One region of the Achromobacter sp. GQ309 genome, then DNA from elsewhere that is predicted to be linked to it. Evidence: predicted binding sites of a transcription regulator. Region 1 holds the regulator's gene; each other region holds the start of a gene.
What was found. The regulator FNR, encoded in region 1, switches genes on or off when oxygen is low (the NO sensors DNR and NnrR bind a similar motif). The targets are predictions, from matches to a motif close to TTGATNNNNATCAA.
Positions count from the first base shown of each region.

Region 2: the regulator FNR is predicted to act here: its motif matches at 1,826-1,839, upstream of azu (azurin).
Region 3: the regulator FNR is predicted to act here: its motif matches at 2,107-2,120, upstream of AC6CIE_RS06345 (universal stress protein).
Region 4: the regulator FNR is predicted to act here: its motif matches at 1,617-1,630, upstream of AC6CIE_RS23415 (DASS family sodium-coupled anion symporter).

Region 1 covers NZ_JCAXDP010000001.1:529,491-533,083, reverse strand. The annotation lists gene clpB (ATP-dependent chaperone ClpB) at 1-619, opposite strand, end outside; gene AC6CIE_RS02505 (gamma-glutamylcyclotransferase family protein) at 758-1,192, shown strand; gene fnr (fumarate/nitrate reduction transcriptional regulator Fnr) at 1,290-2,018, shown strand; gene AC6CIE_RS02495 (hypothetical protein) at 2,033-3,202, shown strand; gene AC6CIE_RS02490 (ArsR/SmtB family transcription factor) at 3,278-3,593, shown strand, end outside.
Region 2 covers NZ_JCAXDP010000001.1:200,203-203,795, forward strand. The annotation lists gene AC6CIE_RS01035 (4Fe-4S binding protein) at 1-1,671, opposite strand, end outside; gene azu (azurin) at 1,940-2,389, shown strand; gene AC6CIE_RS01045 (TerC family protein) at 2,629-3,593, shown strand, end outside.
Region 3 covers NZ_JCAXDP010000002.1:224,202-227,794, reverse strand. The annotation lists gene AC6CIE_RS06350 (2-hydroxyacid dehydrogenase) at 136-1,092, shown strand; gene AC6CIE_RS06345 (universal stress protein) at 1,208-2,044, opposite strand; gene AC6CIE_RS06340 (FUSC family protein) at 2,186-3,593, opposite strand, start outside.
Region 4 covers NZ_JCAXDP010000008.1:78,278-81,870, forward strand. The annotation lists gene argB (acetylglutamate kinase) at 1-24, shown strand, start outside; gene AC6CIE_RS23405 (pyrimidine 5'-nucleotidase) at 68-814, shown strand; gene slmA (nucleoid occlusion factor SlmA) at 866-1,441, shown strand; gene AC6CIE_RS23415 (DASS family sodium-coupled anion symporter) at 1,744-3,237, shown strand; gene AC6CIE_RS23420 (Ldh family oxidoreductase) at 3,247-3,593, shown strand, end outside.

The DNA.
Region 1 (3,593 bases):
GTTCGCCGATCAGCACGGGATTGTTCTTGGTCCGGCGCTGCAGGATCTGGATGGTGCGGCGGATTTCGTCGTCGCGGCCGATGACCGGATCCAGCTTGCCCTGGCGGGCTCGCTCGGTCAGGTCCAGCGTGTACTTGGAAAGGGCCTCGCGGTTGGCTTCGCCTTCGGCGCCCGACACGTTCTCGCCGCCGCGCACGGCGTCGATCGCCGCTTCCAGGGCCTTTTTCTGCAGGCCCGCGTCGCGCAGAATGCGGCCGGCTTCACCCTTGTCGTCGGCCAGCGCGAGCAGGAAGAGTTCGCTGGCGATATAGGTGTCACCGCGGCGGGAGGCTTCCTTGTCGGTACGGGTCAGCACGCCCTGCAGGTCGCGGCCCACCTGCACGTTGTCTTCGCCCTGCACCTGCGGCAAGCCCTTCAGGGCGGACTCCAGGGCCGGGCCCAGTCGGTTGACCGCCACACCGGCACGCGCCAGCAAACTGCCCGCGCCGCTGTCGGAATCCGACAACAGGGCGGACAGCACGTGGACAGGTTCGATGTAGGGGTGGTCGTTGCGGGCGGCCAGACTTTGGGCGTCTGCCAACGCTTGTTGAAACTTGGTCGTCAGTTTGTCGAATCGCATAATGGTCGTATTGGCTTGTGGGGAGCCTGACCGATCCGTGCCGGCTGGCTCGATAACCTGAATATGTGGCCGGGTGAGACAATTTCAACACCCGGCGCCTCTCATGGTCTTCTTCGACGTGCACCAGCAAACAGAGCAATGAGCATATACGTTTTTGTGTACGGCACCCTACGGGCCGGCGAAATCAACGACCTCGCCCGGGCGGCCGCAGCGCGCGGTTTGCCGGCCGCCAGCCACGTCGGCGCGGCCAGCGTGCCCGGCATGCTGGTCGATTTTGGCGACTGGCCCGGGCTCATCCCCGTGCAGGACGGCCGGCGCGTGCGCGGCGACGTTTTCCAGGTGGAACCGGCGTTGATCGCCCTGATGGACGAGATCGAGGAATATCAGCCCGGCAAGCCCTGCTGCTTCGTGCGCCGCACGGTTACCGCCAGTCTGGAAGGCGCCGGCCCGACCAGTCTGCTGCCCTGCGAGTACTATCCGATCGACCCCGCGTTTCGGGCCGCGGCGGTCGATATCACCGGGGAAGACTGGATTGCTCATCGCCTTTCCAGAACAAAGCAGGACGCCCGGTAAGACACCCGTAGTAACAACGGACTACAATAGACGCCTGTCTCGTGCTTCACACCCGTTCCGGCGCCCGCCGTGCAATGGGCACTCTAAAGGTCATCGTATGCAAAAACGGGTCCCCATTGCCCCTGATGCCGCCCACTGTTCCACGTGCATGCTGGGTCACGTCTGCGTTCCCGTGGGCATGGCAGCCGCCGAAGTCGAAAAGCTGGACGAACTGGTCAAAGAGCGCGTCCGCGTGGAAAAAGGCAAGACGCTCTTTTCGCTGGATCATCCGCTCGACGCCGTCTACGGCGTGCGCTTCGGCAGCTTGAAAACGCAACTTGAAGACGCCACCGGCCAGATCCAGATCACCGGCTTCCATCTGCCCGGCGAGATCGTCGGCATGGACGGCATGCTGGATGGCAAGCACGTGTCGGCCGCCGTGGCCCTCGAAGATTCCGAGGTCTGCGTCATCCGCCTGAACGAAGTCGATCGCGTCGCGTCGCACCTGCCGTCGCTGCAACAGCAATTCCGCCGCCTCATGAGCCGCGAGATCACCCGCTCGCACCAGATGCTGGCGTCGCTGGGCTCCATGCGGTCGGAACAGCGCCTGGCCGCATTTCTGTTGAACCTCTCGCAGCGCTATGCGTCGCTGGGCTACTCGTCCACCGAGTTCGTGCTGCGCATGAGCCGCGAAGAAATCGGCAACTATCTGGGCCTGACGCTGGAAACGGTCAGCCGTCTGTTCTCGCGCTTTGCCCGCGACGGCCTCATCAAGATCAACCAGCGCGAAGTCCGCATCCTGGACCTGCCCGCGCTCAAGCAACTGCTGGGACTCGAAAGCTGCTGAGCGGTCGCCGCGCCATGCGCCGCGCGCCTGCCACATCCCTGACCCGCACGGCGCTGGCGGCCTCGCTCGCCCTGGCCACCCTGCTGGCTTGCGGCGCTGCGCATGCGCAGACGCCGCTGCCCGACCCCTACGACTACGACGAAGCCACGCCCGTGCCCAAGCGCGCGGCGCCGCTGCGCTGGCAGGCGGTTGAACTGGGCCGCCCCGGAAACCGGTACAAGATGCCGGTCTACGCCAACCGGGATCTGGCCAAGGACGACCTGCGCGGCATCAAGCAAGTGCTCATCGTCATCCACGGCGTCAAGCGCGACGCCGACAACTACTACGAAACCGCCGCCGCGCTGGTCGCCGCCGACCCGGCGCGCGCCGGCGACACGCTGGTGCTGGCCCCGCGGTTTTCCGGCTCGATCGACTCGGGCTTCGCGGGCATGGCCGCCTGGCGCAAGGCCAGCTGGGAAGACGGCCAGGAAAGCGTCCAGGCCACGGGCCGGCCCGCCCCCGTCACCTCGTTCCAGGTTTTGGACGACCTGCTGCGCAGCCTGGACGACCGCAAGCGCCTGCCGTCGCTCGCCGGCCTGGTGCTTGCCGGCCATTCGGCCGGCGCGCAGTTGGTGCACCGGTATGCGGTGCTGAACAACGTGGACGGGGTGTTGCGACGCGACGGCCTGACCCTGCGGTACGTGGTCGCCAACCCCTCTTCCTACCTGTACCTGACCAACGAAAGGCCACGCGCCGACGGCAAGGGCTACGCGCCCTACGAGCGCGGCATCTGCCCCACCTACAACCAGTACAAGTACGGCACGGACAAGCTGCCCGCCTACGCCGGCGAATCCGACGATTCCCGCCTCTTCGTGCGCTACGCGGCGCGCGATGTGGTCTACCTGCTGGGCGGCGCGGACAACAACCCCGAGCACCGGCTGCTGGACAAAGCCTGCGGCGCCGAAGCCCAGGGCGCCACCCGGCTGGCGCGCGGCACGGGCTACGTCCAGTACGAGCACGTGCTGGCCGCCCGAGGCTCCAAGCCCGTCCCCCTGCGTCACAGCGCCTTCGAAGTCGGCGGCGTGGGCCACGACGGCAAGCGCATGTTCGGCTCGGTCTGCGGCGTGCGAGCGCTGCTGGGCGGCGACGCCCCGGCCAGCAACACCGCCGCGGCCTGCGACATCATCAAGCCGCGCGGCAAGTAACGCGCTTCACCCCTAGGGAAAGTCCGAAGCCATCGCGCTTGACACGCGCTTGTGGCAGACCTAAAACTTAACCTTATGGTTAAGTTAAATGATGATGGTCTCGATGCCATCTTCTCCGCGCTGGCGGATGGCACGCGCCGCCGGGTGCTGGCGGACCTGGAACAGGGCTCGGCCTCGGTCAGCACCCTGGCCCGACCCCACGCCATATCCCTGCCCGCCTTTATGAAACACCTGCGGGTGCTGGAAGAGGCCGGCCTCATCGCGCGCGCCAAGGACGGGCGGGTCGTGCGCTGCACGCTGTCTCCCGAACCCATGCGCGCCGCCGCCGGCTGGCTGGCACGGTACGAAAGGTTCTGGACCGGCCAACTGGATTCGCTGGCGCGATATCTCT
Region 2 (3,593 bases), 330 kb from region 1:
CCGGGCGATGCGGTTGGTCAGTTCCTGCAGTGCGCCGAACGGGCACAGCCAGCCGCAGAATGCGCCGCGGTTCCAGAACACCATGGAGATGGCGGTGGCGCACCACAGGATGAACACCAGCGGGTCCATCAGGAAGTATTCCCAGCGGAAGTCGGTGCGCAGGGCCGAGAAGAACGTCAGCACGTTCACGATGGACAACTGCGCCTGCCCGTACCAGCCGATCCAGAACAGCGCGAAGGCCAGGAACGCGAGGCGCAGGCGGTCGTGCAGCAACGGGCGCGACGTCAGTTGATCCTGGAAGAAGAAGATGCCGACCAGCACCGTCAGGGCGACGGTCAGGATGGCGATCTGGCCAGCCTTGCGTTGCCAGATTTGCTTCCACAACGCGGGCGGGGCGGTTTCGACGTCGGGCGAGGGCGCGGGTGCAGTGGCGGGTTGGCCTGCTGCTGCGGGTGCGGTCGGCGGCGCGACGGCGCGGGTGTAGGCCGTGGGCAGGTCATACGGCAGATCGAACGTGACGAACGCCTTGTCCGACACGCTGAGCACGCGCTGCACCATCAGTTGCAGCCGCCACGGTTTGACCGGGTCGAGCGAGGCGTCCTCGGGCACGACGAAGAGGGCGACTTCGCGCAGCGCGGGCGCGCCCTTGGCGTTGACGTCGGCCAGCCGCTGGTGGTTGCGGTCGCGGAACCGGAAGGCGCTTTCGTCCTGGATGACCTCGATGCGGTCGAAGATGCCGCCGCGCACGTAGCCCGAACCCTTGAATGAATAGAGACCGTTGCCGGCGACCAGCACGGCCTGCTGGCCGGGCTTGAGGCGTTCTTTCAGGCGCTGCCAGCCGATGTCGCCCAGCAGGCTGCGGCCGATGGACGGGGCGCTGACCAGTGCGGCGTACAGGTCGATGAAGGTGTCGTCGGGGCCGCCTTCGCCGTGTTCGGCGGCGTCCTTGCGGCCGGACCGCAGAAACGCCTGGTTGACGTCGTCGGGCGTCAGGCGCAGGTTCTTCACGGCGCCGGCGTCGAGCAGTTCCTGCCAAGTCTGCACGGTGTCTTTGCTTTCGTCGATGACGCGGGTCGCCGCTGGTTGCGCGGTCTGGCGCGGCGCGCCCGACTTGTCGATGCCGTGGGCGCGCGCCACCGCAATGGCGGACCGCGTGATCGTGTCGCCGATCACCATCAGCGTGACCGTAGCGCCGCTGACGATATCGACGGGCGGCGGTGCGCCGTGACGGGGCGGGGCGTCGACGAAGTTCAGGCCGACATAGCCCTGGATGAAGTGATCGACCTTGGCTTGCGGGATGCCGATCAGCACGATGGGCTCGTGGTGTTCGACCAGCTTTGCGCCCATGATGCGGCCGCTGTCGGAAAGCCCCACCAGCACGTCGATGGGTTTGCTGGAGTAGCCGCGGGTGTTGACGACGTCGGTGGTCAGGTAGACAAGGCCCAGTGGCTTGTTGCCTGCAAACACGCGGGCAATCGCGGGCTTGCCTTCGACGGGACCGGTGCGGTCGGCGCCGGGGAACACGTCTGTGATGGGTGTGCTGGCAAGAAAGTCAGGCAGGCGCTGCGCCTGCGCGGTTTGCGCCAGGAACAGACAGGAAAGCCATAAAACAAAGAACGCGGCCTGAATGTGTTTGGTGAACCGGTGGGGTACTTCGGTACTGCCGCGCATGCTGAACTCTGTTCGTCGTGTTTGCTTACGGCCATCCTACGAACATGCACCCAGGACCGGATTGCGGTTTGTCAATCTGCCAGAGTCGAAGGCCTAATAGCCCTACGAAATGTAGGGGAAGTTCCTGAGTTTTGAGGGGTATCCGCAGGGGGTGTTGATGGATGTCAAGAGAGCGAGGGGAAGGCAGTCCTACACTGATCCGCGGCGGCAACGGCGTCTGCATCTGGCTGGCGTACGTGCATCGACCGCTGTGTCATCGGAGAATTTCATGCTGGCAAAAGCCACCCTCGCCATCCTTCTTTCCGCCTCCAGCCTGCCCGTGCTGGCCGCGCAATGTGAAGCCACCGTCGAAAGCAACGACGCCATGCAGTTCAACGTCAAGGAAATCGTGGTCGACAAGAGCTGCAAGGAATTCACGGTCAACCTGAAGCACGTCGGCAAGATGGCCAAGGTCGCAATGGGCCACAACTGGGTCCTCACCAAGGAAGCCGACAAGCAGGCCGTCGCCACGGACGGCATGGGCGCCGGGCTGGCACAAGACTACGTCAAGGCGGGCGACACCCGCGTCATCGCCCACACCAAAGTCATCGGCGGCGGGGAATCCGACTCCGTCAAGATCGACGTCTCCAAGCTCGCCGCTGGCGAAAACTACGCATTCTTCTGCTCCTTCCCCGGCCACTGGGCCATGATGAAGGGCACGCTCAAAGTCGGCGGCTGATGCCCCGACGGGTCTGTTGAGACAAGCAAGAGCCGGCCGGGGGGCCGGCTTTTTCATGCCCGCATCGTTTGACGCGCGGCGCGCGTAAACCGGGACACACGGCCCGTTTCAGGCGCTTGCAAGCCTTAGTCCATACGGCTCAAAGCCTCTGTCCATCAGGCTTACGGAGGGGATGCGTCACCGGCATGTCATGGATTTTCCATGTACGATTACCGGTCGTGTAACTTCTGGAGCTCCTGATGGAGTGGCTGCTGGACCCCGCTGCGTGGGTCGGCTTGCTTACCCTGGTCGTCCTTGAGATCGTCCTGGGCATTGATAACCTGATTTTCATCGCCATCCTGGCGGACAAGCTGCCGCCCGCGCAGCGCGATCGCGCGCGCATCATGGGCCTGAGCCTCGCGCTGATCATGCGCCTGGGCCTGTTGTCCGTCATGTCATGGCTGGTCACGCTGACTACCCCCCTGTTCAATATCGGTCCGCTATCGCCCTCGGGGCGCGACCTGATCCTGATGGTGGGCGGCCTGTTTCTGCTGTTCAAAGGCACCATGGAACTGCACGAGCGCCTGGAAGGCAGCATGCACACCGGCTCGTCCGGCCCGCGCGTCTATGCCAGCTTCTGGGTGATCGTCACGCAGATCGTGGTGCTGGATGCGGTGTTCTCGCTGGACTCGGTCATTACCGCCGTCGGCATGGTGGATCACCTGGCCATCATGATGATCGCGGTCATCATTGCCATCGGCATCATGCTGATCGCGTCCAAGCCGCTGACGCGCTTCGTCAACGCCCACCCGACGGTGGTGGTGCTGTGCCTGGGCTTCTTGCTGATGATCGGCTTTTCGCTCCTGGCCGAAGCCTTCGGCTTCAAGGTGCCCAAGGGCTATCTGTACGCCGCCATCGGGTTCTCGGTTGCCATCGAGGCGCTCAACCAGGTGGCGCGCCGCAACCTGCTCAAGCTCGACGCCCGGTTTCCCATGCGCGAACGCACCGCCTCTGCCGTGCTGCGCATGCTGGGCAAGCGGCCGCCGGCCAGCGACGAACCCGACCTGCCCAACGCCGGCAGCCCGGCAGTACAGGCCTTCGGGGTCGAAGAACGCAACATGGTCAGCGGGGTGCTGACGCTGGCCGAGCGCTCCATCCGTTCCATCATGACGCCGCGCACGGACGTTTCCTGGATCAATATCGACGACGATCCCGACAACATCCG
Region 3 (3,593 bases), on a different contig from region 1:
AGGCCGCATCAGGATGGACCGCGGCGGCACACGCCGAATCGGCGGGCCATCCCGGCGCCGGTCCTGGCGCGCTCGCCGCGGCGGGCGTAAGATCTGCGGGTTTCAGCAGCAACCCACATAGACCCGCAGCCCGACATGAGCATCCCCTTATTGATCCTGATCGACAGCGTTCAGGACTATCTTCCCGTCATCGAATCCCAGGGCTTTCGCCCGATCCTCGCCACCACCGACCAGACCCGCGCCCAGGCCATCCAGGACCACGGCGCCGGGATTCGTGCCGTCCTGACGCGCGGCGCCACCGGCCTGCGCGCCGATGAAATGGCGGCGCTGCCCCAATTGAGCATCGTGTGCTCGCTGGGTGTCGGCTATGAAAATATCGACTTTGCTGCGGCGCACGCGCGTGGCATCGAGGTCACGAATGGTCCCGGCGCCAACGCTGTATCCGTGGCCGACCACGCGATGGCGTTGCTGCTGGGCGCCGCGCGCCGGCTGCCACAGGCTGACGCCTGGGTCCGGCAGGGGCACTGGAGCGGGTTCATGGGCCCGCAGGTCAGCGGCAAGCGGCTGGGCATTCTGGGCCTGGGCACGATCGGCCTGGAAATCGCCCGGCGCGGCGCGAACGGCTTTGGCATGAGCGTGGGGTATTACAACCGCCGCGCCCGTCCTGAGTCCGGCTACACGTATTTCGACAATCCGCGCGCGCTGGCGGCCGAGTCCGATTTTCTGGTGGTGGCCACGCCCGGCGGCGCCGGCACGCATCATCTGGTGGACGCCGGCGTGCTGGAGGCGTTGGGTCCGGACGGTTATCTGATCAACATCGCGCGCGGCAGCGTGGTCGACACGGACGCGTTGATTGCCGCGCTGGCCGAGAAGCGCATTGCCGGCGCCGGACTGGACGTGGTGGACGGCGAGCCGACCATTCCCGATGCGCTCAAGCAGCTGGACAACGTGGTGTTGACGCCGCACAGCGCAGGGCGTTCGCCGGAAGCGGTGGCGGCGACCGTGGCGCTGTTCCTGGAAAACGCCACGGCGCATTTTGCCGGCAAGCCCGTGCTGACGCCGGTGCGGGACGCGAACCTCGTGGCTGCGTAATGCCGCGCGGCCCGATTGCCGGCGCGAGTATGGCGCCGGCGGATGCGCCGATATTGAATTCGCCGACGCCGCGCCCTTTGTGGACGCGGCGTCGGCGTTTATGCGGGCTACGCCATCAGTGCGAAAACATGATCGGCACCGTCATGCTCTTCAGGATGGAGGCGGTGGCGCCGCCCATCGCCCATTCCCGGAATTTGCTGTGGCCGTACGCGCCCATGACAATCAGGTCGGCGCTGTAATCGGCGGCGGCGTTCAGGATGGTGCTGCCGACGCCAACGCCCTTGATGTCGCGGCGCACGTGGTCCGGCGCGGAAATGCCGTGCGCCACGAAGTAGGTGACCAGATCTTCGAAGGGGATGGATTCGACGTTGCGGGTGGCCGCGCCTTCGTCCATGGTCAGCACGACCACATGCGAGGCGCCTTGCAGCAGCGGGGTGGCATCGGCCAGTGCGCGGGCGGCTTCGCGGCTGCCGTCCCAGCAGAGCAGGACGCGGTCGCCAACGACCGGGAATTCGCCGCTGGACGGCACCACCAGGACGGGGCGCCCGGCGGTCAGCAGGGTTTGTTCGACGAATTCGTTTTCGTGGGCGGCCTCGACATCGTCGCGGTTTTGCTGGCTGACGATGATGAGGTCGCTGGCGCGGCCGTGCAGGGCGACGGTGGCGCTGGGCGAGGATTCTCCGGCGCGGACGACGGCCGGTACGTCTGCGATGGCGGCGGATTCCAGAAAGGCGTTCTGCACCTCGCCCCGGTTCTGAGCCTGCAGGTTCTTCATGATGTTGAGCGTGCGCGACATCATGACGGATTCGCCGTAGTAGTACTGCGGCGGCGCGGAGCTGGCGTAGACCCCCACCAGTTCGGCCTTGTGGCGCTTAGCCAGTTCCAGCGCCAGCGCGGTGCGGCGCTTGCAGTCAAACCCGTGGTCCAGGTGGACGGAAATGCGGCGGTACATGGTGGGCCTCCTTGGTTGAACAAGCCATGTCCGTATGGTTGCCGTTTAACCAGGGCGCTCTATTGATGCGCATCAAGCCGGTTGGAGTTTCGCCCCGCCGGCTCAATGCAAGCCGCCATTGCAAGCACCTATTGCACGCGGCTATTGCGGCGCCGGATCGCGCTGCACGCGGTCGCGCAGTTGGCGGATCTGACGCGCCTGCTGTGCGATGCGTTCGAGCGGCGCGGCCAGCGCCGGTTCGGCTTCGGCAATGACAGCGGGCACCGCCATCCCGCGCGCCTCGGGGACCGGGCCGGAGCCTTCCGGATGCAGCACGTGCGCCAGCACCGCGCCGTAGTCCCGCAGTGCGGACGCCGCCGGGGATTCTGGCGGCAGCGCCGGCTGGATCTCCAGCACGGTGCCCGCCGCCGTGATGCGGCGCATGGCGTTGAGCAGGTTCACGGCGGTGTCCACGTTACGGTCGCGATGCACCGGATTCTGCTGCAGCCGCTGGAGCGACGCCTCGGCGTTGTCGGCCGACAGGCAGGCGAGCCGACGCAGGCCGACGATGTCGCGGGAAGCGGCGTCGCCGCTTTTTTCCTGGGCCAGCGCCAGGGCGTAATCGGCATGCCGCTGCAACGCGCGCGCCAGGGCGCCGGCCAGCTGCCGCGGCTCTTTCTCGGGCCAGACCAGAAAGCCGACCAAGAGCGCCAGGATGCCGCCCAGCACGCTGTTGAACGCGCGCAGCGCGGCCAGCGTCGGCTCGTAGATCTCGGGCTGCTGGATGTGGCTGACCAGCACGAACTGCGACGTCAGGAAGAAGGTGTACAGCGCGTAGTGGACGGTGCGCGCGGCAAACGTGCCCAGCGCGATAGGCAGGACCGCCAGCGCCACGGACAGCGGCGTCGTGAGCAACAGGCCCAGCAACGAGGCGCTGATGGCGCCGGCCACGCTGCCTATCACCCGCTCGACAGTGCGCTGCCAGGTCGTCGCAAAGTAGGGCTGCAGGATGAAGATCAGCGTCAGCGACATCCAATAGCCGTGGTTGACGGCAAAGGTCTTGGACAGCGCCACGGCAATGGTGGCGCCCACGCCGACCCGCAGCGCATGGCGGAAGGCATCGGATTCAAACCGCAGGTTCTGGCGCAGCGTGCGCCAGGCCTGCCGGGCGCCGGTGCCATCGCTGGCGCGGTGCGCGGGTGCGGCGGGGGTCGCGCCCAGATCGAACAGCGACTGCGTGACCGCCTGGGCGTTGTGCAGCAGGCGGTCCAGCACCGGCACCACGGAGGCCAAGTCCGGCGCATAAGCCATGGCCCCGCCACGCAGGTCGCGCAGTCCGGCGTTGTAGTGGGCCAGGCGCTCGCGCAGGCACTCGGCCTGCTTGGCGTCGCTGACGTCGGACGTGCTGGCGATCGCGTTGCAGACGCTGGCGTAGCGATGCAGCGCGTGCGACAGGTGCGCCCCGGCGCTGCGGCCCAGCCAGCGCGGCGCATTGGACTCCAGCAGGTCGGCGGCGGCGACCAGCGCAATGAAGCTGTCCTCGGCGCTGTCCAGCAGGTAAAGCAATTGA
Region 4 (3,593 bases), on a different contig from region 1:
GGCACGATGATCAGCTCGCACTGATGACGCACACCCCCGCAGCACGGCGCGCCGCGCGAGCCTCATGATGCAAGCGCGACGCCAGTTGCTGCGGCCCGCGGTGCGGATGCGCCGCTCCCGCGGGATTGCCACAGGCGCGCCCGAGCGCCTGTGGCTGTTCGATCTGGACAATACGCTCCACGACACCTCGCACGCCATCTTCTCCAAGATCGACCACGGCATGACCATGGCGGTGGCCGAGGCGCTGAACGTGGACGTGGATGCCGCCAACCTCGTGCGCAAGCAGTACTGGAAACGCTACGGCGCGACCATGATCGGCATGGTGCGCCACCACGGCGTGGATGCCCACGAATTCCTGCATCGCAGCCACGACTTCGACGTCGCGCCGTTGATGCGCTCGGAAAAGGCGCTTGCCTACAAGCTGCGCCGCCTGCCCGGCCGCAAGGTCCTGCTGACCAACGCGCCGCTGCACTATGCGCGGTCCGTCCTGTCGCATCTGGGCATCCTGCGCCAGTTCGACAGCCTGTGGGCCATCGAGCACATGCGGTTGCACGGCGAGTTCCGGCCCAAGCCCTCCGCGGCGCTGCTGCGCTACGTGCTGGCGCGCGAAGGCGTTCCCGCCCACCGCGCCGTGCTGGTCGAAGATACGTTAGCCAACCTGCGGGGCGCCCGTCTGGCTGGCCTGAAGACGGTCCACGTGTATCACCCCGGCACGCCCTTCGGCCGCGGACGCTCGCACCGCCCGGCCTACGTCGACTTGCGGGTAAACTGCGTCAGTGATTTATTGTTACGCCGACGCCCCCTGCGGGGCTGACGGCTCGCAGCATCCCCTCCACCCGTCATCCTGCGCGAAGCAGTCCCTCCCATGGCGAGCAAACCCGGCGAGCGCAAGACCCAGATTCTGCAGACTCTGGCCGAAATGCTGGAACAGCCGCACGCGTCCCGCATCACTACGGCCGCTCTGGCCGCGCGCCTGGAGGTCTCCGAAGCCGCCCTCTACCGGCACTTCGCAAGCAAGGCGCAGATGTTCGAAGGACTGATCGAGTTCATCGAAACCAGCATCTTCACGCTGGTGAACCAGATCGCCACCGCCGAGCCCTACGGATTGCCTCAAGCCCACAAGACGGTCTCCATGCTGCTGACGTTCTCGGAGCGCAACAAGGGCATGACCCGCGTGCTGACCGGCGATGCACTGGTCACGGAAGACAACCGGCTGCAGGAACGTATCAACCACATCAACGACCGCATCGAGGCGTCGTTGAAGCAATCGCTGCGCATCGCCATCACCGACGGCGGCCTGCCGCAGGAAGCCAACGTTGCCGCGCATGCCAGCCTGCTGACGCATCTGGTGCTGGGCCGCTGGCTGCGCTACGCGCAAAGCGGATGGCGCGTCACGCCCACGCTGCATCTGGACGAACAGCTGCGTCTGGCCTTGGGCTGATGCGCCCGCATTAGCGCCGTTTCACGTACCAATCCCGGTTCTTTTCGCGGGTCGGCCGCACGCATCGTGATCCGATTGGTTCGCGCCGATGCAACACTCGCATGCTTGCCCCGCGCGGGGGGCGACGAGCATAATGCCCAGGACGAGTTTTCCACAAGCGCTGTTCTCCACCTTCTTGACGTTCATCAATACGGGTTTTCCACAATGCCGTCACGATCATCCTGTAGCGTCGACACACCGATTTGATTGACCCCGTGCTCGCGGGCGGTGTTTCGTCAGTTTGACCTCAACCGGAGAAGGATATGGCCGCGGAAACCGCAGTCCCCGCCTCGCAAGCCCCCAAGAAAACCAAAATTCCAATCGGGCTCATCGCCGGCATCCTCGTGATGATCGGCGTTTTAATGATGCCCCTGCCCGCAGACCTGCCCGTTGCAGGCCACCGCATGCTGGCAATCCTGGCGTTCGCCGTGGTCGTGTGGATCACCGAAGCCGTGTCGTACGAAGCCAGCGCCATCATGATCACGACGCTGATGGCTTTCCTTCTGGGCACCGCGCCCACCATCAAAGACCCCAACGTTCTCTACGGCACGTCCGCCGCCATCAGCATGGCGCTGACGGGCTTTGCCAACTCGGCGCTGGCGCTCGTCACCGGCGCCTTGTTCATTGCCGCCGCCATGACATTTACCGGACTAGACCGGCGCATCGCGCTGGTAACACTGTCCAAGGTGGGCACCAGCACGCGCCGCATCCTCATCGGATGTATCGCCGTGACGATCGTGCTAAGCCTGGTCGTGCCCAGCGCCACCGCGCGCAGCGCCGCCGTGGTGCCGATCATGATGGGCGTCATCGCGGCCTTTGGCGTGGACAAGCGCTCGAACATCGCAGCCGGCATCATGATCATCGTGGCCCAGGCCACCAGCATCTGGAACGTCGGCATCCAGACCGCCGCCGCGCAGAACCTGCTGACGGTCGGCTTCATGGAAAAGATGCTGGGCGAACGCGTGGCGTGGTCGGACTGGCTGATCGCCGGCGCCCCCTGGTCGTTGATCATGTCGGCCGTGCTGATCGTCATCGTGCTCAAGCTGCTGCCGCCTGAAAGCAACAGCATCGCCGGCGGCAAGGAAGCCGTCGAGAAATCGCTGCTCGACCTGGGTCCCATGACCGGTGCGCAAAAGCGCCTGATGGCCGTGTCGGTCATGCTGCTGCTGTTCTGGTCCACCGAAGGCAAGCTGCACAAGTTCGACACCACCTCGACCACCTACTTCGGCCTCGTGCTGCTGATGCTGCCGCGCTTTGGCGTGATGACGTGGAAAGACGTGCAATCGCGTATCCCATGGGGCACGGTGATCGTGTTCGGCGTGGGCATCAGCCTGGGCACGGCGCTGCTCACAACGCAGGCTGGCCAGTGGCTGGGCAACCAGGTGGTGCTTCACACCGGCCTGGACCATCTTGGCCCGCTCGCCATCTTCGCCATCCTGGCGGCCTTCCTGATCGTCATCCACCTGGGCTTTGCCAGCGCCACCGCGCTGACCTCGGCCATGCTGCCCATCCTGATTTCGGTGCTGGCAACGCTGCCGGGCGACTTCAGCCGCCTGGGCATGACGATGCTGCTGGGCTTCGTGGTCAGCTACGGCTTCATCCTGCCCATCAACGCACCGCAGAACATGGTGTGCCTGGGCACCGAAACCTTCAACGCCAAGCAGTTCGCCAAGGTCGGCATCATCGTGACCATCGTCGGCTACCTCTTGATGCTGCTGATGGGCATGACGTACTGGCGCTGGCTGGGCTGGCTGTAAGGAGTCGTCATGAAAATCACGCTAGCCCAAGCCAACGAATACGGCCGCCGGGTGCTGATGGCACAAGGCGTGCCGGAAGACATCGCCCGCGACGTGGCCGAGCATCTTGTGGAATCCGACCGCGTCGGCTACACAAGCCACGGCCTGTCGATCCTGACAAACTACCGCCGCGTGCTGTCCGAGGGCCTGGCTCAGCCCGACGGCCGCCCCGAACTCCTCAACGACCGCGGCGCCATGCTGGCCTACGATGGCCACCACGGACTGGGTCAATACGTGGGCAAGGTGGTCATCGAAAAGGCGATAGAGCGCACGCAGGAACACGGCCAGTGCATTCTGACCCTGCGCCACAGCCATCA